Variovorax paradoxus: one gene and its partner. The protein of the gene in region 1 binds, or shares a complex with, the protein of each later gene. Links are inferred from orthologs where the notes say so. Each region holds a gene or a part of one and is shown on either strand. Other genes may lie near its edges. The genes, in order: katE and hfq.

Region 1 (11,956 bases):
GGTGGCGAGCGTCAGGTGCAGCAGCTGGATCGCCACGAAGCTGGCGGCATACATCAGGCCCGACCAGAAGCCGCTCCAGAAGGCCGAGAGGCCGATGGCGTAGATGCTGAACTTGAGCAGCACCGTGAGCGAGGTGAGCGCGCCGCCGCCCGCGGCCTTGCGCACCATCTGAAGGTAGCTCGCGCGGTCGCGCGTGATGTAGTGCTCGCCGGTTTCGGCGCTGCGCTCGGTCACCCGGGCCGCGAGCATCGACGAGTTCGACGCAATCAGCGCGCGGATGCTGTTGCGCTCGCCGCCCGCCAGAACCAGCCGGCCGACCAGCCGCGCCACGTTCGGCGCGGGCGCGGCCGGCATCAGGCAATCGAGCAGTTCACGGATGCGCAGCACGCGCTCGCGCAGCTGGCGCAACCGGAACACCAGGCCGACCGATATGCCGTTGTCTTCCAGGTGCGTGTAGACCGACGAGGCGCTGGCGCGGCAGGCGTCGAGCCGGTCGCGAAAGGCCACGAAGGCGGCTTGCAGCGCCGCATCGCCTTCTTCGCCCGCAGGCTGTTCGAACATCTGCTCGCGCAGTTCGTCCAGGTCGGCCATGAGGGCGTGAAAAGGCCGGGCCTCGTGGTGCTCCACGCTGGTGCGCAGGCGAAGCTCGGGCGAGAAGCCGGCCGCCACCACTTGGCTGCTGCAGTAGGTGACCGCGTCCATCACGGTGTGGCGCCAGCGCGGGGCCCCGTCGTCGTCCAAGGCCGCGTCGGCCAGCAGGTGGCCGATGCGCGCAAGCTGCGGTTCATCGAGCAGTGCGATCCAGCCCGCGTCGAACACGCCGGGCAGCACCATGCGAAAGAGGTCCGAAGCATCGGTGGTCTCGGGCGTGCCGGGCAGGATTTTCCGGCGCAGGCGCTCGGAGAATTCGCTCAGGAATGCGGTGCGCGGCGCAAAGCCGTAGTCCGCCAGCAGCGTGGTCAGGTCGACCGTCTGCGTGAAAGCGCGCCACCACGCGCGCAGGCGCTCACGCAGCTCAGGCCGCGCCTCGATGGCGTCGAGCAGCAGCGCCACGCGCCCCACCGAAGCCTGCGGCGACGCGCGATCGCCGCGCAGCCAGTCGAAAACGTCGATCAGCCAGATGTGGCGATGCGCCACGTCCGCGGTCGGATCGAGCCGGGCCAGCAGGCCCTGCAGGTCAAGCGATGCAGCAGCCATAAAAAGGATAAGAGGAAGGAAGGAATCAAATGCCGGAGACGCCGCGGATCGGCTTTGCCGGGCCTCTGGTGTTGCCCCCGGTAGGGGGTTGGCGAAGCGACACGAAGTGCGCGAAGACTGGGGGCGAGCTAATGAAGTACGCGCGAAACGGGGGCCCCGCCGATGTCCGCCTCCAGCACGAACATCGGAATCGGCGCTTCGAAGCGCTCGCCGTCCTCGGTCACCATGAAATAGCTGCCGTGCATGGTGCCGCTCGGCGCATGCAGGCGGCAGCCGCTGGTGTAGCGGAACGATTCACCCGGTGCCAGGAGCGGCTGCTGGCCGATCACGCCGAGGCCCTTGACCTCCTGGGCATGGCCCGAGGCGTCGTTGATGAGCCAGTGGCGGGCAATCAGCTGCGCGCTGGTTTCGCCCACGTTGGTCACGGTCACGGTGTAGGCGAAGGTATAGATCTTGTCCTTCGGCGAGGACTGGTCCGCCAGGTAGCGGGGCTCGACGTGGACATTGATGGGGCTGTGTGACATGCGCGCGATGGTAACTGGAGCCCTCTTTTGCACTGCTTTCCGGGTTTTGCGCCGGCTGCGACAATCGGCGCATGAGCACGCCGTTCCGCATCGCCCCCTCCATTCTTTCCGCCGATTTCGCCCATCTGGGCGACGAATTGGCCAAGGTCATCGCCGCCGGCGCCGACTGGATCCATTTCGACGTGATGGACAACCACTACGTGCCGAACCTGACCTTCGGCCCGATGATCTGCAAGGCCCTGAAGCCCTACGCCAAGACGGCGGACGGCGAGCCGGTGCCGGTCGACGTGCACCTGATGATCCAGCCGGTCGACGCGCTGGCCGCCTCTTTCGCGGAAGCGGGCGCCGACTACATCAGCTTTCACCCGGACGCATCGCCGCATGTGAACCGCAGCATCCAGGCCATCAAGGCTGCGGGGTGCAAGGCGGGGCTGGTGTTCAACCCCGGGCTCGGCCTGGAGGCGCTCGACTGGGCCATCGACGACATCGACCTGATCCTGATCATGTCCGTGAACCCCGGCTTCGGCGGGCAGAGCTTCATCGACTCGGCGCTGCGCAAGATCGAACTCGCGCGCAAGCGCATCGAGCAGAGCGGCCGCGACATCCGCCTGGAGGTGGACGGCGGCATCAAGGCCGACAACATCGCGCGCGTGGCCTCCGCGGGCGCCGACACCTTCGTGGCCGGCAGCGCGATTTTCAACGCCAAGGACTACGGGGCGGTGATCTCGTCGATGCGCGAGCAGCTCGCGGGCGTGGGCGCCGCCAAGTAGTCCCGCTCAGCGCTTGACCTGGTCGTTGTAGACGCGGTCGGCCTCCGGCCCGCGGTCGGTGTCGACCACCCCGCGCTCGATGTCGTCATGGCCCTTTCGGCCCACTTCGGAGGGTTGCCCGCGCGGCCTTTGCTGGCTGTCGGAAGACTCGTCGCGCTCGTGCGGCAGGCGCGGCGCCGAGTCGCCGCCCTGCTCGATCTTGGTGTCGCCGCCGCCGGCGTCCCGCACCGGGTCGTCCGGAGCGCCCGAATCCTTCGGGCCGGGCTTGCTGCTGCTCATGGCACTGTTCCTTCGCGGTATCTGCCTGTGGGTGATTCGGCTCCTAGCTTGCGCGGTGCCCGGGGCACGGCCGGTAGGACAGGCGAGGCACGCCCTGTAGGCACGCCGCGCCGGGGCGTATGAGCGGCATGCCTTCGCCCGCGCTCGGTGCGCTGCTATGAAACGAGTAGCGTCTTTGCGGACAGGGGAAGGCCTCCGCAATAATCGCCCGGATGTCTTCCGATCCTTTGTCTTCCGATCCTTTCGCACCCGCCGCCACCGACAGCCTGCGCATCCACACCTTCGCCTCGCTGAATCCGGGGCCCCGGCTGCTCGTGATGGGCGGAATCCATGGCGACGAAACCTGCGGCACCGTGGGCATCGAGCGCGTGCTGGCCGAGCTCGACGGCGGCACGCTCCGGTTGCTGCGCGGGCAGCTCAGCCTGGTGCCCATTGCCAATCCGCTCGCGCGTCGGCGCCTGCAGCGCGAGGGCGAGCGCAACCTCAACCGCCTGTTCAAGCCGAGCGAGGCGCCCGCGGACTACGAAGGCCGGGTCACCAACGTGCTGTGCCCGCTCATCGAGCGGCACGATGTGCTGCTCGACCTGCATTCCTTCCAGAGCGAGGGCGAAGCCTTCGCAATGATCGGCCCGCGCGACAACACCGGCCCGTTGGAGCCCTTCGCCCGCGCCCGCGAGGAAGGGCTGCTGGCCTTGCACCTGGGCACGTCCGTCGTGGTGGAAGGCTGGCTCGACATCTATGCCGCCGGGCTCGCGCAGCGTTCGTCGCCAGGCGCCGCGGTCGACGAGAGCGCGTTGGACTTCGGCCGCGGCACCAACGAATACATCCGCAATTGCGGCGGCTACGGCGTCACGCTCGAATGCGGCCAGCACCAGGATCCGCAGGCGCCCGAGGTGGCGTGGCGCGCCATTCGGCGCGCGCTTGCGCTGCTCGGCATGGCGGCGCTGCCGCAAGGCATGCCGGCCGCGCCGCCCAGCCCGCCCCAGCTGCTGCGCCTGGCGGGCGTGACGGACCGGCTGCATGAAGAAGACAGCTTCGTGCGCGACTGGGCCACCTTCGATGCGGTGCAGCGCGGCGAGCCCATCGGCATGCGCCACGACGGCACGCTGGTCAGCGCGCCCGACGACGGATTCATCGTCTTTCCCAATGCGCTGGCGCTGCCCGGCGCCGAGTGGTTCTACTTCGCGCGTCCGAGCGAGCGCGTGCTCGGGCCCGTGGCGAACGCACCATCGGCCTGAAGCATTGGCTCCTTCCCCCTTTGGGGGAAGGCTGGGATGGGGGCGCGCAGAGCGTTCAGTGGACACGCCGCCTGCCCCCACCCCTGCCCTCCCCCAGAGGGGAGGAAAAAACGCCGGCCCGAGCCTTACGGCAGGCGCCGCAGCACTCCTACATCGGCGGGCGGCATGAGGCGCAAAGTCTCGAGCCTGAAGGAGTGTGTCCATGGCAGTCTCTAAAAAAGCACCCGCGCCGCGCGTCCTGTGGAAGGGCGCGATCAGCTTCGGCCTCGTCCACATCCCGGTGGCGCTCTACTCGGCCACCACCAGCCAGGGCATCGACTTCGACTGGCTCGACAAGCGCTCGATGGACCCGGTGGGCTACAAGCGCATCAACAAGAAGACCGGCAAGGAGATCGCGCGCGAGAACATCGTCAAGGGCATCGAGTACGAAGACGGCGAGTACGTGGTGCTGAGCGACAAGGAAATTGCCGACGCGTACCCCAAGACCACGCAGACCATCGAGATCGAGAGCTTCGTGCCCGCCAACGGCATTCCGTTCGTCTATCTCGAGCGGCCCTATTACGTGGCGCCCATCAATCGCGGCGCCAAGGTGTATGCGCTGCTGCGCGAAACGCTGCAGCGCAGCGGGCGCATTGGCGTGGCGCGCGTGGTGATCCAGACCAAGCAGCACCTGGCCGCGCTGGTGCCGGTCGGGCCCGCGCTGGTGCTGAACCTGCTGCGCTGGGGCGCCGACATCCGGCCCTGGACCGAGCTGCCGCTGCCCTCCGAGGATGCCAAGAAGGCGGGCCTGCACGAACGCGAGATCAAGATGGCTGAACAGCTGGTGGAAGACATGAGCGCCGAGTGGGACCCGGACGCGTTCAAGGACGAATTCAAGGACGAGATCCTGCGGCTCGTCGACCGCAAGGTGGCTGCGGGCCAGACCGAGACCGTGACGCAGCCCGAGCCCGAAGAGGGCCAGGCCGCCGAAAGCCGCGGCGCGAAGATCATCGACCTGACCGAGCTGCTGCAGCGCAGCCTGCGCAAGGGTGGCGGCAAGACGGCTGCACCCGCGAAGTCCAGCGACTCGGCGGAAGAAGACGGCGAAGACGAGGATGAGCCCGCCGGGGCGTCCGCCAAGAGCAAGGCCAAACCGAAGGCCAAGGCGCACGCCAAGACCACCGCAAAAAGCAGCGCCGCGCGCAAGCGCACCGCGGCCAAGAGCGCCCCTGCGCGGCGCCGCGCGGCATGAACGGCCGAACGGGGGTTCCGAAGGCACCGCGCATCACCCATGCGGAGCGCCTGATCGATGCCGCCAGCGGCGTCACCAAGGGCGATCTCGCGGCCTACTACGCCACCGTGGCGCCGCTGATCCTGCCGCACCTCAAGGGCCGGCCCGTGGCGCTGGTGCGCGCGCCGGAAGGCGTGGGCGGCGAGCTGTTCTTCCAGAAGCACGCGCAGCACAGCGACATCGCCGGCATCAAGCTGCTCGACCCGGCCCTGGACCCGGGGCACGATCCGCTGCTGCAGATCGACACCGCCCAGGCGCTGGTTGGCGCAGCGCAGTACAACACCATCGAGCTGCACACCTGGAACGCCACCTCGCGCGCCATCGGCAAGCCCGACCGCATGACCTTCGACCTCGACCCCGGCGAGGGCGTCGATTGGCAGCAGATCCAGGAAGCGGCGCTGCTGGTGCATGTGCTGCTCGACGAACTCGGCCTGCCGTCGTTCCTGAAGACCAGCGGCGGCAAGGGCCTGCACGTGGTGGTGCCGCTTCGGCGCCAGCTCGGCTGGGACGAGGTGCGGGGCTTTTCGCGGGCCATCGTCGACCACCTCGCGCGCATCGTTCCGGATCGTTTCGTGGCCAAGAGCGGGCCGCGCAACCGCGTGGGCAAGATCTTCGCGGACTACCTGCGCAACGGTTTCGGCGCCACCACGGCCAGTGCCTGGTCGGCGCGCGCCCGCCCGGGCATGGGCGTTTCGGTGCCGCTGGCGTGGGGGGAATTGCCGGATCTGGGCAGCGCCGCCCACTGGACGGTGGCCAACATTGCCGACCGCGTCAGCGTAGGCAACACGCCGTGGGACGCCATGGAGGCCAGTCGCACCGGTCTTCGCGGCGCGATGGAGATGCTGGGCTATCTGCCTTCGTGAAGCCTGAGGCCGGCGTGCTTGCCGGACTGCTCTACTGCAGCACCTCGGCGGTCGTCACTTCGAAGCGCTGGAGCGAATTGGCGCCGAACACCATGGTGATCGGCACGTCGGCCGCGTCGCGCCCGCGTGCAATCACGATGCGGCCGATGCGTGGCATGTTGTGGCGCGCATCGAAAGTGTGCCAGCGGTCGCCCAGGTACACCTCGAACCAGGCGCTGAAGTCCATCGGGTAAGGCACGGGCGGAATGCCGATGTCGCCCAGATACCCGGTGGCATACCGCGCCGGAATGTTCATGCAGCGGCACAGCGTGATGGCCAGGTGCGCGAAGTCCCGGCACACGCCCGTGCGCTCGCGAAAGCCCTCGAGCGCCGTGCGCGTGGCGCGGGCGCTCTGGTAGTCGAAGCGCAGGTGCTCGTGCACGAAATCGCAAATGGCCTGCACGCGGTGCCAGCCCGGCGTCACGCGGGAGAAGTTGTTCCAGGCGAACTGCAGCAGTTCGCTGTCGACCTCGCAATAGCGGCTCGGCAGCACGAACGGCAGCGTCGACACCGGAAGGTCGGCGGCCGCGTGCTCCATGGCGCTGTAGTCCACCGGGTCGGACCAGCCGGGGTCGAACACCACGGCATGGTTGCGCAGCCGCACGCTCGTCACGCCCGCGGGTATCCGCACCCGCGCGCAGTGGTTGTCGAAGCTGTCCAAGTAGTAGTCGGTGTGCAGCGGTGGGCTGATGGTGATGTGCTCGCCGTTCTGCAGGTCCGCTGCGCGCGACGGGTGGACTTGCAGCATGTAGATCAGTGCCGTGGGTGCCGTGACGGCGAGTTCAATGTCGAAACCGATCTCTATCTGCATGTGGTTCTTCCCTGTGGGCCAAGTATGTGTTCTGTCCGGATGCGCAAGCAGGCTTCGTGCCTCCTTTGTTGATGCTATCGGGGGCTCCGTGCCGGGGCACGCGGGCAGAGGCGCAAAGCCGCGTAGGTGCCGGCCCGGTTCTGTCGGCGCGCTCCTACCTCGCACACCTCACCTCTCCCACAAGCGAGGGCGAGCCGCCACTACGGGTAACAGTCTGCGGCAAACATAACCTTTGGATTCGCTCGCAACGCCCTCGAATCGGCTCTCATCGCCCTTACCGGCTGCAGCGCAAGCACTGTCTTGTCCAATCTGTTCTGCTGGAGCGAATCATGAATGTCTCTGCGTTGTTCGATTCACTCACCGGTACCTGGGGGGATGAGATCCTGTTCTGGGTGGTGGCCGCCGTGGCGGGCTTCATCTGCCTGATTGCGTTGGTGAACGTGCTGGACCTTTTTCTCGACAACGAAGCTGACCCGCCCATGAAAGATCCTCGATGACGCCACAGAACAAGGCCGCCGCCGGACGCCGGTCGAAGGCCGCGGACGGCGGCAATGCCAAGCAGCAGCAACTCGAAGGCTTCGCGACCGATCATGCGCCCAATCTGACGACCAACCAGGGTCTGCAGATTCCCGACAACCACAACTCGCTCAAGGCGGGCCTGCGCGGGCCTACGCTGCTCGAAGACTTCATCCTGCGCGAGAAGATCACGCACTTCGACCACGAGCGCATTCCCGAGCGTGCGGTGCACGCCCGCGGTTCGGCGGCGCACGGCTTCTTCCAGGTCTACAAGTCGATGTCGCAGTTCACCTCGGCCGACTTCCTGCAGGACCCGGACGCGAAGACGCCCGTTTTCGTGCGTTTCTCCACCGTGGCCGGCTCGCGCGGCTCGGCCGATACGGTGCGCGACGTGCGCGGCTTTGCCGTCAAGTTCTACACGCGCGAGGGCAACTACGACCTCGTGGGCAACAACATTCCGGTGTTCTTCATCCAGGACGCGATGAAGTTCCCCGACCTCATTCATGCCGTGAAGCCCGAGCCGCACCACGAGATGCCGCAGGCCGCGAGCGCGCACGACACCTTCTGGGACTTCGCCTCGCTGATGCCCGAGAGCACCCACATGCTGATGTGGGCGATGTCGGACCGCGCCATTCCGCGCAGCTTCCGGATGATGGAAGGCTTCGGCGTTCACACCTTCCGCTTCGTCAACCACCGCGGCGAGAGCCATTTCGTGAAGTTTCACTGGAAGCCCAAGCTCGGCATTCACGGCCTCGCGTGGGACGAAGCGCAGAAGATCGCGGGCAAGGACCCCGACTTCCACCGGCGCGACCTGTGGGAATCCATCGAGCACGGCGACTTTCCCGAGTGGGAGCTCGGCGTGCAGCTCATCGCGCAGGACAAGGCGAATTCGCTCGGCTTCGACCTGCTCGACCCGACCAAGCTGATTCCCGAAGAAATGGTGCCCGTGCAGCGCATCGGCCGGCTGGTGCTGAACCGCAACCCCGACAACTTCTTTGCCGAAACCGAGCAGGTGGCCTTCCACCCGGGGCACGTGGTGCCCGGCATCGACTTCAGCAACGACCCGCTGCTGCAAGGGCGCCTGTTCTCCTACACCGACACCCAGATCTCGCGGCTCGGGGGCGCCAACTTTCACGAGCTCCCCATCAACAAGAGCGTGTGCCCGTTCCATAACTTCCAGCGCGACGGCATGCACCGCCAGACCATCGCGCGCGGCCAGGTGGCCTACGAGCCCAACTCGCTGGGCGACGGCAAGGAGTTCCGCGTCGACGGCGGCAGCGTCGGCTTCCAGTCGTATCCCGACGAGCTGGAGTCGCCCAAGGTGCGCCGGCGCAGCCCGTCGTTCGACGACCACTTCACGCAGGCGCGCCTGTTCTTCAACAGCCAGAGCGCGGCCGAGAAGGAGCACATCGTCGCGGGCTTCCGCTTCGAACTCTCCAAGGTGGATGTGCCGGCGATTCGCCAGCGCATGGTCGACAACCTCGCGCACGTCGACGAGAAGCTCGCACGCCGCGTGGCGGAGCCGCTCGGCATCGGTGCGCCCGACGCCAAGGCGGCTGCGGGCCGCGCGGGCTATCGCGAACACCGCATGACGCTGCCGATCGAGGAGTCCCCGGCGCTCAGCATGGCCGACACCGGCGACGGCTCGATCCGCACGCGCAAGATCGCGATCCTCGTGGCCGACGGCATCGACTCGGCCTCGCTCAAGCCGATTCGCGATGCGCTCGAGCAGGCCGGCGGGCGCTGCAAGGTGGTCGGCCCGCGCCTGGGCACCATCGCCAGCGCTTCCAAGCGGCAGATCGACATCGACATGACCTTCACCAACGCGCCGTCGGTGATGTTCGACGCCGTGCTCGTGCCCGGCGGCAGCCTGGGCGCGGCGGCGCTCGCAGGCACGGGCGATGCCGTGCACTTCGTGCTCGAGGCCTACAAGCACTGCAAGGCCATTTGCACGGTGGGCGAGGGCGCGCAGCTGCTGTCGAAACTCGGCATCGCCGCGGACGCCCAACCTGGCGACCTGCCGCCCGGCGTGGTGGTGGCGGCCACACCGGTGACCAACCTCGGCGACACCACGGCGGCCACCCAGATCGCGCAGGACTTCATTGCCGCCATTGCCAAGCACCGCCATTGGGAGCGGACCGACATCGATTCGGTCCCCGCTTGACGTAGTCCGTTTGCGCTAGGCCTTCTTGCGAATGGCGGTGGCAGGAGGGCGCTTCTAGACTTTCCCCACGAGGCCTGAACGGCGCGCACTTCCGCGGCGTCGACCCCCGCATCCGCGGGCACACGGGCCGCGCGCGGGGGTCCAATGACGTGGTTTTCGAGAACGGGATGGGAGCGCTCGGCACGTCGTGCAGGGGTCGCGGGTGCTCTCGGGCTGGCTGGCATGCTTTTGCTGGGCCACGCGCCAGTGGCGTCGGCGCAGCAGCAGGCGCCCAACGCCGAAGCCGCGGCCAGCAAGGCCGAGCAGGCCCGGCTGGCCGACACCGACACCTTGCTGGCATTGACCAGCGAGGGCGCGGTGCTTTACGGGCAGGACGCGGTCAAGCTCTCCGGCTACCAGTACTGCAGCCAGGCGGTGGCCTTGGCCGAGGCCGGCGAATTCCGCCAGAGCGTGCGTGCCGCCAGCAAGGCGCTGCACCTGGCCAATGCCACGCGCGATCCGAACCTGATGGCCATGGCCAACCGCGACCTGGCCATCGTCTACAGCTATTCGGGCCAGCTCGAGAAGGCCGAGGAATTCGCACGCGAGGCGCTCAAGCATCCGGCGCGCGACCCGAAGCTCGTGGTCGGCCCGGTGCAGAAGGTGATCGGCGACGTGCGCACCCGCCGCGGCGACTACGCCGGCGCCGTGATCAGCTATGACGAGGCGCTGGCCAACAGCTCGGCGCGTTATGCCCCGCTGGTGCAGGCCTCGCTGGTCAACGCGCTGATCGAGTCGGGTGACGCGGCCAGGGCGCGCGACGTGCTCGGCAGCATGCCGGCGCCCAAGGACGCACCGCTCACGGCGCAGCTCGACCGCACCCGCGCGCGGCTGCTGCTGGCCGAGAACAAGCCGGCGGAGGCGCGCGACCTGTACCGCGCGCTCACGGCGCGGCAAGTGGGCACCGACACCGAGTACTACCGCCTCTGGGCCTGGGACGGCGTGGCACGCAGCGAACTCGCGCTGGGCCAGAAGCAGGCCGCGGCCGAAGCCGTGGCGCGCGCGCTCGGCGGCATCGACCAGGTGCGCGCGAAGTTCCGCAGCGAAGAATTCAAGATGGGCCTGTTCTCGGACCTGCAGTCGGTGTTCGAGCGCGGCGTGTCGATCTACAGCGATGCCGGCGATGCGCGCCAGGCCTTCGAAGTGAGCGAGCGCAGCCGCTCGCGCGCGCTGCTCGACGCGGTGCGTGGCCGCGCGAGGATCAACGAGCGCGCGGGCGAACACCGTCGACCTCGCCACGCTGCAAGGCACGCTGGCGCCCGACGAGCGCGTGGTGCAGTTCCATGCGCTGCCCGACCGGCTGCTGGTGTGGGTCGTGAGCCCGGCCGGCATCGAAGCCAGGACCGTGGCCGTGCGCCGCGAAGAGCTCACCGAGCTGGTCGAGGTGTTCCGCAACTCCATCGTGCGCGGCCGCCGCGCGGCCATTGCCAATGCCGACAAGCTGGGCGCGGCCCTGCTCGGTCCGCTGGCGCTGGCGCCCGGACAGCGGCTGATCGTCGTGCCCCACGGCCCGCTGCACTACCTGCCGTTCCAGGCGCTGCGCCTCAACGGGCGCTACGTGATCGAGTCGCATCCGGTGGCGGTCGCGCCTTCGATCAGCATTGCCGTGCAGCTGGCGCAGCGCACGCCACGCGTGAGCGCATCGCTCACCGCGTTCGGCAATCCGCGCATCGAGGACAAGTACGACCTGCCGGGCGCCGAAGTCGAGGTGAAGCAGCTCGCGCAACTGTTTCCGCGCAACGCCGTCTACATGGGCACGGCGGCCACCAAGACGCAGTTCCGCGACGTGGCCGCGCGCTCGCCGCTGATGCATGTGGCGGCGCATGCCGAGGCCGACGCGGTCGATCCGCTGTACTCGCGCATCCTGCTGGCCAATGAAGGCGGCAAGCAGAACTTTCTGGAGGCGCACGAGATCCTCGGCCTGCCGATGGACGGCACGGCACTCGTCACGCTCTCGGCCTGCGAGTCGGGGCTCGGGCGCATCGCGCAGGGCGACGAAGTGCTGGGTTTCACGCGCTCCTTTCTTTCCGCCGGCAGCTCCAGCCTGATTGCGTCGCTGTGGCCCGTATCAGACGACGCAACCGCCGTGCTCATGGGCACGCTGTACGGCGAGCTCGCCAAGGGCCGCGATATCCAGAAGGCCATGCAGGCCGGACAGCTGGCCGTGCTGAAGGACCCCAAGATGTCCCACCCCTTCTTCTGGGCGCCGTTCAACCTGATCGGCAACTGGCGCCTTACGGTGGGGA
Region 2 (11,766 bases), 3.0 Mb from region 1 along the record:
CCGCCGAAACCGCAGCGAACGAAGTCGCTTTCTTCTTCGCCGGCCTCAACGTCTACGCACGCTGAAGCCATATCCCGCTGATTTCATGACCACGGCCAACCTGCTCGAATTCGATCTCGAGGGGCTGGCTGCGTTCTGCGAAAAGCTCGGCGAGAAGCGATTCCGCGCCACGCAGCTGTTCCGCTGGATCCACCAGCGTGGCGCCAGCGACTTCGCCCAGATGACCGATCTGGCCAAGTCGCTGCGCGAAAAGCTCGCCACCACCGCTCGCGTCGAGGCCCTTTCGGTCCTCACGCAGCACGAATCCAAGGACGGCACGATCAAGTGGCTGTTCGACGTCGGCGATGGCAATGCCGTCGAAGCCGTATTCATTCCCGAAGACGACCGCGGCACGTTGTGCGTGTCGTCTCAAGCCGGCTGCGCGGTGGGGTGCCGCTTCTGCTCCACCGGGCATCAGGGCTTCAGCCGCAACCTGAGCACGGGCGAAATCGTCGCCCAGCTGTGGTTTGCCGAACACTTCCTGCGCAAGCATCTGAAACGCGACGAGCGCGTCATTTCCAACGTGGTGATGATGGGCATGGGCGAGCCGCTGCAGAACTACACGGCGCTGGTGCCCGCGCTGCGCACCATGCTCGATGACAACGCCTATGGGCTGTCGCGCCGCCGCGTAACCGTGTCGACCTCCGGCGTGGTGCCGATGATCGACCGCCTGGGCGCCGATTGCCCGGTGGCCATGGCGGTGTCGCTGCACGCGCCCAACGATGCGCTGCGCGACGACCTCGTGCCGCTCAATCGCAAGTACCCCATCGCCGAACTGCTCGAGGCCTGCAAGCGCTACCTGGCGCATGCGCCGCGCGACTTCATCACCTTCGAGTACTGCATGCTCGACGGCGTCAACGACCAGCCCGAGCATGCGCGGCAGCTGGTGGAACTCGTCCGCACCCATGGCGTGTCGTGCAAGTTCAACCTGATTCCGTTCAATCCGTTTCCGGCCTCGGGTCTGCTGCGTTCGCCGCAGCCGCGCGTGCTGGCATTTGCCAAGACGCTGAGCGAGGCCGGCCTCGTGACCACCGTGCGCAAGACGCGCGGCGACGACATCGATGCGGCCTGCGGACAGCTGGCCGGCGACGTCAAGGACCGAACCCGCGCGGCCGAACGCATGGCCCAGCGCCGCGTGTCGGAGCGCACCATCGTTTTGCACCCGGTTCGCAAGACCCCCACCGTCTCCCAGGAGCACTGACCTAATGAGCATGGCCTTTTCGATGACGACCGCGAGCGCACGGCGGCTGCTGGCCGCGAGCTTTACCGGTGTCGCCGTGGCATCTCTGGCTGTTCTGCTCGCGGGCTGCGTCAATACGCGAACCACCACCACCAGCCTGGCCGACACCAGCTCGGCCAAGGGTGCCGAGATCGTGACCGAGTCCGACGAAACCAGCCGCCAGCGCCGCGCGCGCCTGCGCATGGAGCTCGCCTCGGGCTACTTCGAACACGGCCAGACCACCGTAGCGCTCGACGAGATCAAGCAGGCCCTGGTGGCCGATCCCAACTATGCGGACGCGTACAGCCTGCGGGGCCTCATCTACATGCGGCTCGAGGACGCCGGCATGGCCGAGGACAGCTTCCGCCGCGCCATTGCGATCAACCCGCGCGATCCCAATGTGCGGCACAACTACGGTTGGCTGCTGTGCCAGCAGAACCGCTTTGGCGATGCCGCCCAGCAGTTCACCGAAGCGCTCGCGGTGCCGAGCTACACCGATCGTTCCAAGACGCTCATGACGCAGGGCGTTTGCCAGCTCAGGGCCGGCCAGCGCCCTGAGGCGGAACGCAGCCTCATGCAGGCCTACGAGATCGATGCCGGCAATCCGGTGGTCGGATTCAATCTGGCCTCGCTGCTGGCGCAACGCGAAGAATGGTCGCGTGCGCAGTTCTACATTCGCCGTGTCAACAACAGTCCGTCGGCCAGTGCCGAGACGCTGTGGCTCGGCATCAAGATCGAACGACGGCTCAACAACCGCGAGGCAGTTGCGCAGTTGGGGGGGCAACTGCAACGGCGCTTTCCGCAGTCCCGGGAGGCAATAGCGTACGAGCGCGGGAATTTCAATGACTGAACGGGTTTCGGAGTTCGGCACTTCCGCGGCACTGCCGCTTGCGGAAGGCGACATCACGCACAAGACGGCCGGCGACATGCTTCGCGAGGCACGCGAGGCCCACGGCCTGCATATCGAAATGGTGGCCGCGGCCCTCAAGGTGCCGCCGCAGAAGCTCATGGCGCTGGAGGCGGACGATATCGATTCGCTGCCCGACCCGGTCTTTGCCCGGGCCCTGGCAAGCAGCGTCTGCCGCGCCTTGCGCATCGACCCCGTTCCCGTGTTGGCAAAGCTGCCGGGGGCGCAGCGCGCGCCGCTGGCAACGGCCGACCGCACGCTCCAGAGCAACATCGTTTCCGGCACGCCGCGCTGGAACGGCAGCCGCTCCAACGGTCTGCCATCGCGCGCCTTGCTGATCGTCGTCGCTTTGCTGCTGGTCGGCGCAGGGGTGCTGTTCTGGCTGCCGCAGTCGGCTTTCGACCAGATCGGTGCGGCGGTGTCGCGATGGACGGCACGCGGCGAGGCCGACACAGGTTCGGTGGCCGAGGCGCCCGTGGCGGGATCGGCGCCAGGCGGAGCATCCGTGGTCGAGAACGCACCGGTCTCACCGGTCCCACCGGCCGCAAACCCAGCCACACCGGGAACGCCCGGGATGCCTGCAGCAACCGCAACAATTCCAACGCCGGGTGTGCCGCCCGCTACAGCCTTGCCCGCCGCCAACGCTTCCGCAACCGTTTCGGCGCCTGCCGCTGCCGGCAGCGGCCAGCCGCTTGTCTTCGTCGCGCGCGAAGACTGCTGGGTCACGGTCACCGAAGCCGGCGGCAAGCAGTTGCTGCGCCGTATCGTGCAGGCGGGCGAAACCGTTGGCTTGTCGGGCGCGCTGCCGCTGTCGGTGGTGGTGGGACGCGCATCGGCGGTCGATGTGCAAGTGCGCGGAAAGCCCTACGATCTGAAGCCTGTCACGCGCGGCGGCGGCGTGGCGCGTTTTGAGGTGACCTCGTGACCGACTGCACTCCGCAACCCATCGAATCGGCGGCGCCCAAGGCGCGCCGCTCGCGCCAGGCGCAGGTGGCTTGGGGCGCGCGCATCGTCACGGTGGGCGGCGACGCGCCCGTGCGGGTGCAGTCCATGACCAACACCGACACGGTCGATGCCATCGGCACGGCCATCCAGGTGAAAGAGCTCGCCGTGGCGGGCTCGGAAATGGTGCGCATCACGGTCAACACGCCGGAAGCCGCGGCCCAGGTGCCCTACATTCGCGAGCAGCTCGACCGCATGGGCATCGACGTGCCGCTGATCGGCGACTTCCACTACAACGGCCACCGCCTGCTCACCGACTATCCGGCCTGTGCCGAGGCGCTGAGCAAGTACCGCATCAATCCCGGCAACGTGGGCAAGGGCGACAAGCGCGACCGCCAGTTCGGCCAGATGATCGATGCGGCCATGCGGTGGAACAAGCCGGTGCGCATCGGCGTCAACTGGGGCAGCCTCGACCAGGAACTGCTCGCCAGCCTGATGGACATCAACAGCCAGCGCGCCGAGCCTTGGGACGCGAAGCAGGTGATGTACGAGGCGCTGATCACCTCGGCCATCGAATCCGCCAAGCTCGCCGAATCGATGGGCATGGCCGGCAACCAGGTCATCCTGTCGTGCAAGGTGAGCGGCGTGCAAGACCTGATTTCGGTCTACCGCGAACTCGCCAGGCGCTGCGACTATCCGCTGCACCTCGGCCTCACCGAAGCCGGCATGGGCACCAAGGGCACGGTGGCTTCGGCCACGGCGCTGTCCATCCTGCTGCAAGAAGGCATCGGCGACACGATTCGCGTGTCGCTCACGCCGCAGCCGGGCGAATCGCGCACGCAAGAGGTGCTGATCGCCAACGAAATTCTGCAGGCCCTGGGCCTGCGCGTGTTCGTGCCGAGCGTCACGGCCTGCCCGGGCTGCGGCCGCACCACGAGCACCACTTTTCAAGAACTCGCCAAGCAGATCGACGACTACCTGCGCATGCAGATGCCGGTCTGGCGCACGAAATATCCAGGCGTCGAAACGATGAAGGTGGCCGTCATGGGCTGCATCGTGAACGGCCCGGGCGAGAGCAAGCATGCCGACATCGGCATCAGCTTGCCCGGCACGGGCGAGGCGCCCGCCGCCCCGGTCTTCATCGACGGCGAAAAGGCCCTCACGCTGCGCGGCGACAATATCGCCAACGAGTTTCATCAACTCGTCGAAAACTACATCGAAAAGCGCTTCGGCGGCGAACACGCCGTCGCTGCCTGACACCTCCGCAGACTCATGGCTGAAAAATTGAATGCCGTCAAAGGCATGAACGACATATTGCCGCCCGAATCGGCGCGCTGGGAATGGCTCGAGGCCACCGTGCGCGACCTGATGGGGCGCTTTGCGTACCGCAACGTGCGCACGCCGATCCTGGAGCGCACGGCGCTGTTCGTGCGCGGCATCGGCGAAGTCACCGACATCGTCGAGAAGGAGATGTACTCCTTCGAGGACCGTGCGGACAAGCACGGCAAATTCGAACATCTGACCATGCGTCCCGAGAACACGGCCGGCCTGGTGCGCGCAGTGATCGAGCACAACATGCTGTACGAAGGCCCCAAGCGGCTCTGGTACACCGGACCGATGTTCCGCCGCGAGAACGTGCAGCGCGGACGTTTCCGCCAGTTCCACCAGATCGGTGCGGAAGCCCTCGGCTTTGCAGGCCCGGACGTCGATGCCGAGTTGATCTTGCTGGCCAACGCGTTGTGGAAGGCCATCGGCCTGACCGATGTGCGCCTGGAGCTCAACAGCCTGGGACAGCCCGCCGAGCGCGCGCTGCACCGCGCCCAGCTCATTGCTCACTTCGAGGGGCAGCTCGACAAGCTCGACGAGGATGGAAAACGCCGGCTGCACAGCAATCCGCTGCGCATTTTCGACACGAAGAATCCGGCGATGAAGGATGTGGTCGAGTCAGCGCCGAAGCTGATCGACTTCCTCGGCGCCGAGTCGCTGGCGCACTTCGAGGGGCTGCAGGCCATCCTCAAGGCCAACGACATTGCGTTCACGATCAACCCGCGGTTGGTGCGCGGGCTCGATTACTACAACCTCAGCGTGTTCGAGTTCGTGACCGACCGGCTCGGCTCGCAAGGCACGGTGTGCGCCGGGGGCCGCTACGACGACCTGATCGCACAGATCGGCGGCAAGCCGGCGCCTGCGGTGGGCTGGGCGATGGGTGTCGAACGCGTGCTCGATCTGCTGAAAGAGCAGGGCGCCGAGGTTTCCGCCCCCGCGCCCGATGCCTATGCCGTGGTGCCCGACGCCACGTCGATGCCTGTGGTGCTGTGTACCCTGCAGCAATTGCGTGAGTCGGGCGTCAGCGTACAAATGCATGCAGCCACGGCCGACGGCCTGAGCAGCTTCAAGGCGCAGATGAAGAAAGCCGACGCCAGCGGCGCCACCTACGCGCTGATTTTCGGCGCCGATGAACTTGCGCGCGGCGAAGTGACTCTCAAGTCGTTGCGCGACGGAAGCGGCGCGCAGAGCGCCCGCACTCTTGCCGACGTGGCCACCTGGGCCGCCACCCTACAATCGCCGGCTCCCAACCTCTGACACGCATGGCAACCCATCTCGATCTCGACGAACAGGAACAGCTCGACCAGCTCAAGCATTTCTGGAACACCTACGGCACCCTGATCACCTGGGTGGTGCTGCTCGTGGCCGGGGCCTTCGTGGCCTGGAACGGTTGGCAGTATTACCAACGCAGCAAGGCGGCGCAGGCCGCGGCGCTTTACGACGAGGTCGAGCGCAGCACGCAGTCGGGCGACGTGGAGCGCATCCAGCGCGTTCTGGGCGACATGAAGGAACGGTTCGCCAACACGGCCTATGCACAGCAGGCCGGCCTGCTGGCCGCCAAGTCGCTGTACGAAAAGGGCAATCTCGAAGCTTCGCGCGCCGCCCTCGGCTGGGTTGCGGAACGTGCTGTCGATCCGGGCTACAAGGCGGTTGCCAAGCTTCGGCTTGCGGCCGAGTTGCTCGACAGCAAGTCGTATGACGAAGCGCTCAAGCAGCTTTCAGGCGACGTGCCCAAGGAATTCGAACCGCTCGTGGCCGACCGCAAGGGCGACATCTACATGGCCCAGGGCAAGCGCGACGAGGCGCAGGCCGAATACCGCAAGGCCTGGACCGGCCTTGGCGCGGCGTCCGACTACCGGCGTCTTGTCGAATTCAAGCTCAATGCCGCCGGCGTCGACCCGAAGAGCCTGGCACCTGTGATCACGGTCACGCCAGCAGCCCCCAAAAATTCCTGATCGCACTATGAATTTCAAGCGTTTCATGCCTGAGTCGTCTGTCCTGCGCGCGGGTTCAGCTCTTGTTTTGGTAGCAATGCTGGCTGCCTGCTCGGGCACGAGCAAGCCCAAGCCGGCCGAACTGCCCCCCAACCCCTCCTTGTTCGGCGTGCGCCAGGCCTGGAGCGTGCGCATCCCGGCCGTGAGCTTCCCGTTGGCGACCGACGTCAGCGGCGACATCGTGACCGTGGCCGGTGCCGACGGCACCGTGGTCGCCATCGACGCCCGTGCCGGCCGCGAAACCTGGCGCGCCAATGCCGGCGCCGCGCTGGCCGCAGGTGTCGGCAGCGACGGCTCGCTGGCCGCGGTCGTCACCACCAACAACGAACTGGTGGCGATCGAAGGCGGCAAGGTCCTGTGGAAGCAGCGGCTCTCGGCGCAGGCCTTCACCGCGCCGCTGGTGGCCGGCCGGCGCATCTTCGTGCAAACCGCCGACCGCAGCATCAGCGCCTGGGACGGCCAAAGCGGCCGCCGCCTCTGGCTGCAGCAGCGCACCGCGGAAAACCTCGTGCTGAAGAAGTCGGGCGTCCTGATCGCCGTGGGCGACACGCTGGTGTCGGGCATCGGCGGCCGCCTGGTCGGCCTCAACCCGGCCAACGGCACCTCGCGCTGGGAAGCGCCGATCGCCGCACCGCGCGGCACCAACGACGTGGAGCGCCTGGTCGATCTGACCGGCAGCGTGAGCCGTGTCGGCGACACCGTCTGCGCACGGGCCTATTACGCGAATGTCGGCTGCGTCGACACGCTGCGCGGCCAGCTGCTGTGGACCAAGCCCGCATCGGGTGCCGAAGGCGTCAGCGGTGACGAAAGCTTCGTGTACGGCACCGAATCGGACGGCAGCGTCACGGCCTGGCGCCGCGCCGACGGCGAGCGCGCCTGGCAATCGACCCGCTTCAAGAACCGCGTCCTGACCGGGCCGCTGGCAGTGGGGCGTTCGCTGGTCATCGGCGAAAGCACGGGAACGCTGCACTTCGTCTCGCGCGAAGACGGCTCGCTGCTCAATCGCGTCACGCCCGACGGCTCCGCCATTGGCGTCACTCCGGTCATGGCCGGCAACACGGTGGTCGTCGTGACTGCCAACGGCGGTGTGTTTGGCTATCGCCCTGAATAACTTTTTCGAAGGCCCGCCCATGAAAACCGCGCCCATGAAAGGCCGGCCATGAAGCCGGTCGTGGCCCTGGTCGGGCGTCCGAACGTCGGCAAGTCGACCCTTTTCAACCGCCTGACGCAAACGCGCGATGCCATCGTCGCCGACTTTGCCGGGCTCACGCGCGACCGCCACTACGGCAACGGCCGCCTGGGCAAGCACGAGTTCATCGTCATCGATACCGGCGGCTTCGAGCCCGACGCGGGCAGCGGCATCTACAAGGAAATGGCCAAGCAGACGCGGCAGGCCGTGGCCGAGGCCGACGTGGTGATCTTCGTGGTCGATGCCCGCGAAGGCCTTTCGGCGCAAGACCACGACATTGCCAACGAATTGCGCCGGCTCGGGAAGCCCTGCGTGCTGGCGGCCAACAAGGCCGAAGGCATGCACGACGGCACCAAGCTGGTCGACTTCTATGAACTCGGCTTTGGCGACGTTCACGGGGTCTCCGCGGCGCACGGGCAGGGCATGCGCGACCTGGTCGAGCTGGCGCTCGCGCCGCTCAATCTGCCCGACCCCGACGATGAGACGGACGAAGACGACGTCAACAAGCCGATCAAGCTGGCTGTGGCCGGCCGGCCCAACGTCGGCAAGTCCACCCTGATCAACACCTGGCTCGGTGAAGAACGCCTGGTGGCCTTCGACATGCCGGGCACCACGCGCGACGCCATTTCGGTGCCGTTCGAGCGCAACGGCCAGCGTTTCGAGTTGATCGACACGGCCGGCCTGCGCCGCAAGGGCAAGGTCTTCGAGGCGATCGAGAAGTTCTCGGTGGTCAAGACGCTGCAGGCCATCGAGTCGGCCAACGTGGTGCTGCTGCTGCTCGACGCCACCCAGGGCGTGACCGACCAGGACGCGCACATTGCCGGCTACATCCTCGAAAGCGGACGGGCCGTGGTGATTGCGATCAACAAGTGGGATGCGGTCGACAGCTACCAGCGCGAGCAGATCCAGCGCCAGATCGAAACCCGGCTGCCGTTTCTCAAGTTTGCCTCGCTGCATTTCATCTCGGCCATCAAGCGCCAGGGCCTGGGCCCGGTGTGGCAGGCGATTGCGCAGGCCCACAAGTCGGCCACGCGCAAGATGTCGACACCGGTGCTGACCCGGCTGCTGCTGGAAGCGGTGCAGTTCCAGTCGCCCAAGCGCGCGGGCATGTTCCGCCCCAAGCTGCGCTATGCGCACCAGGGCGGCATGAATCCGCCGGTGATCATCATCCACGGCAATTCGCTGGAGCATGTCACCGAGGCGTACAAGCGCTTTCTCGAAGGGCGCTTCCGCAAGGAGTTCGATCTGGTGGGCACGCCCTTGCGCATCCAGTTCAAAAGCTCGCAAAATCCTTTTGCGGACAAGGACGATTGAACCGCGCTTGGCCGCCGATGGCAGCCGATGAGTTACAGCTGAGTTGGAAGTTCCGTCTTTTGAGAGACGTTATTTTTCAAAGGCTTTTGACCCCGATTGCTGCAGCGCAGAAACCCTGTGTTAAGGTCATCTCTCCAACAACTACTCTTGAACACGGAGAATATCGTGAGCAATAAAGGGCAACTTCTACAAGACCCGTTTCTGAACACCCTGCGTCGCGAGCATGTTCCGGTCTCCATTTATCTGGTGAACGGTATCAAGTTGCAGGGTCAGATCGAGTCTTTCGACCAGTACGTCGTGTTGCTTCGCAACACGGTGACGCAAATGGTCTACAAGCACGCCATTTCCACTATCGTGCCGGGTCGTGCCGTCAACTTCTCGGCTGCCGAGAACGACGACGCCGCAGCCTGATCGCGCGGAGCGCGGCGGTAACCCCGCCGCGCTTTTTCCATATTGATTCCGCTTGTCTGAACTGAACTCCCGCCAGGAAGGCGCCGCCGTTCTCGTCGGCGTCGATTTCGGGCTGCCCCATTTCGACAGCGAACTCGAGGAACTCGGCCTGCTCGCGCAGACCGCGGGCCTCTCGCCTGTCGCACGCCTCGTATGCAAGCGCAAGGCGCCCGACGCGGCGCTTTTCGTTGGAAGCGGCAAAGCCGACGAAATCAAAGAGCTGGCTGCGATGCACCAGGCCAGCGAGGTCATCTTCGACCAGTCGCTGAGCCCTGCGCAGCAGCGCAACCTCGAGCGCCAGCTCGACGTGGCGGTCTACGACCGCACGTTTCTCATTCTCGAAATTTTTGCGCAGCGTGCCCGGTCGCACGAAGGCAAGCTGCAGGTCGAGCTCGCCCGCCTGCAGTACCTGAGCACGCGCCTGGTTCGCCGCTGGTCCCACCTCGAGCGCCAGACAGGCGGCGCGGGCGTGCGCGGCGGCCCCGGCGAAAAGCAGATCGAACTCGACCGCCGCATGATCAGCGAATCGATCAAGCGCACGCGCGAGCGCCTGGCCAAGGTGCAGAAGCAGCGCGGCACGCAGCGCCGCCAGCGCGAGCGCCGGGAGACCTTCAACATCTCGCTCGTCGGCTATACCAACGCCGGCAAGTCGTCGCTGTTCAATGCGCTGGTGAAAGCCCGCGCCTACGCGGCCGACCAGCTTTTTGCGACGCTCGACACCACCACGCGCAATCTCTATCTGGGCAACGCCCGCCGGCAGGTCTCGATTTCGGACACCGTCGGCTTCATTCGCGACCTGCCGCACGGCCTGGTCGACGCCTTCAAGGCCACGTTGCAGGAGGCCGTCGATGCCGACTTGCTGTTGCATGTGGTGGATGCGTCGAACCCGCATTTCCCCGAGCAGATGGCCGAGGTGCAATCGGTGCTTCGCGACATCGGTGCCGAGGCCGTGCCGCAGCTTCTGGTGTTCAACAAGCTCGACGCCCTTGAAACCGCGCAGCATCCGCTGCATCTGCAGGACGAAATGGAAATCGATGGCGTGCAGGTTCCGCGCATCTTCCTCAGCGCGCGCAGCGGCGAGGGCGTGCCCCTGTTGCGAGCCGAACTGGCCCGCAGGTCGGGCTCGGTGGGCGATACGATGACCCCAGAGGCCGACACTGAATTGCACGATACCGCCAATTGATTGGGCACAATCCCGCCACTGACAAGAGAACGAAGCGAATGAATGCAAAGCCAGCGTGGAGAGGGTTTCTGGGCATGTTCAACCTGAACGATGGCCGGTGGGGTCGTGGCGATGAGCCCGCATCCAACGGCGACCGCCCGACCGGCAACCGACCTCCCGACGCAGACCCACCGGGTGCGCCGACGCCACCGCCTTCGGGCAATGGCGGAAACGGCAACAACAACGGCAACCGTCCTCGCGGGCAGGGCCCGAACCAGGGGCCACCGGATCTCGACGAACTCTGGCGCGACCTCAATCGCAAGCTTGGCGGCTTTTTCGGCGGCAAGGGCGGCGGCAATCGCCCGAGCGGCAACGATGGCGGCGGTGGCGGCAACGGCTACAGGCCCGATATGAAGAATGCAGGCTTTGGTCTCGGACTGGTGGCCATCGTGGCTGTTCTCATCTGGCTGGGCACCGGCTTCTTCATCGTGAACGAAGGCCAGCAGGCCGTGGTGACCCAGTTCGGCCGCTACAAGGCAACCGTGAACGCCGGTTTCAACTGGCGGTTGCCGTATCCCATCCAGCGCCACGAAGTGGTGGTGACTTCGCAGATCCGCTCCACGGACGTGGGGCGCGATGCCATCGTGCGGTCCACCGGGCTGCGCGAATCGGCCATGCTGACCGAAGACGAGAACATCGTCGAGATCAAGTTTGCCGTGCAATACCGCCTGAGCGATGCGCGCGCCTACCTGTACGAAAGCAAGTCGCCGAGCGAAACCATCATCCAGGTGGCCGAAAGCTCGGTGCGCGAAGTGGTCGGCAAGATGAAGATGGATGCCGCGTTGGCCGAAGAGCGGGACCAGATCGCTCCCCGCGTGCGGCAGCTGATGCAGACCATTCTCGACCGCTACAAGGTCGGCGTCGAAGTCGTCAACATCAACTTGCAGCAGGGCGGTGTGCGCCCGCCCGAGCAGGTGCAGTCGGCGTTCGACGATGTGCTCAAGGCCGGCCAGGAGCGCGAGCGCGCCAAGAACGAAGCCCAGGCCTACGCCAACGACGTGGTGCCGCGTGCAACGGGTACCGCCTCGCGCCTCAAGGAAGAATCCGAAGCCTACAAGGCGCGCATCGTTGCGCAGGCACAAGGCGATGCCGGCCGCTTCGGCGCCGTGCTGGCCGAATACCAGAAGGCGCCGCAGGTCACGCGCGACCGCATGTACACCGACG

The links.
Region 2: the proteins of katE (region 1) and hfq are in contact, whole or in part, in a crystal structure (PDB 3VU3), measured with the Escherichia coli proteins. The link is inferred for Variovorax paradoxus from one-to-one orthologs.

Annotation. Positions count from the first base shown.
Region 1 is NZ_JAUSXG010000001.1:4,797,983-4,809,938, reverse strand. The notes cover bases 7,084-10,077. They hold katE (catalase HPII), read left to right. Parts: upstream 7,084-7,484; coding sequence 7,485-9,671; downstream 9,672-10,077. Other genes in these bases: QFZ42_RS28355 (hypothetical protein), read right to left, coding at 9,726-10,077; QFZ42_RS22890 (hypothetical protein), read left to right, coding at 7,321-7,488. Outside these bases: QFZ42_RS22930 (site-specific recombinase), read right to left, coding at 1-1,197; Co2+/Mg2+ efflux protein ApaG, read right to left, coding at 1,326-1,721; rpe (ribulose-phosphate 3-epimerase), read left to right, coding at 1,793-2,491; QFZ42_RS22915 (hypothetical protein), read right to left, coding at 2,498-2,770; QFZ42_RS22910 (succinylglutamate desuccinylase/aspartoacylase domain-containing protein), read left to right, coding at 2,983-4,008; non-homologous end joining protein Ku, read left to right, coding at 4,211-5,239; ligD (non-homologous end-joining DNA ligase), read left to right, coding at 5,236-6,141; QFZ42_RS22895 (transglutaminase-like domain-containing protein), read right to left, coding at 6,173-6,991; more of QFZ42_RS28355, read right to left, coding at 10,078-10,934; QFZ42_RS22875 (CHAT domain-containing protein), read left to right, coding at 10,897-11,956.
Region 2 is NZ_JAUSXG010000001.1:1,828,368-1,840,133, forward strand. The notes cover bases 7,915-10,718. They hold hfq (RNA chaperone Hfq), read left to right. Parts: upstream 7,915-9,095; coding sequence 9,096-9,341; downstream 9,342-10,718. Other genes in these bases: der (ribosome biogenesis GTPase Der), read left to right, coding at 7,915-8,930; hflX (GTPase HflX), read left to right, coding at 9,394-10,563; hflK (FtsH protease activity modulator HflK), read left to right, coding at 10,638-10,718. In the rest of the region: ndk (nucleoside-diphosphate kinase), read left to right, coding at 1-65; 23S rRNA (adenine(2503)-C(2))-methyltransferase RlmN, read left to right, coding at 86-1,240; type IV pilus biogenesis/stability protein PilW, read left to right, coding at 1,245-2,108; QFZ42_RS08460 (helix-turn-helix domain-containing protein), read left to right, coding at 2,101-3,090; ispG (flavodoxin-dependent (E)-4-hydroxy-3-methylbut-2-enyl-diphosphate synthase), read left to right, coding at 3,087-4,364; hisS (histidine--tRNA ligase), read left to right, coding at 4,380-5,690; QFZ42_RS08475 (YfgM family protein), read left to right, coding at 5,696-6,388; outer membrane protein assembly factor BamB, read left to right, coding at 6,396-7,538; more of der, read left to right, coding at 7,587-7,914; more of hflK, read left to right, coding at 10,719-11,766. UniProt on the Escherichia coli protein: RNA chaperone that binds small regulatory RNA (sRNAs) and mRNAs to facilitate mRNA translational regulation in response to envelope stress, environmental stress and changes in metabolite concentrations.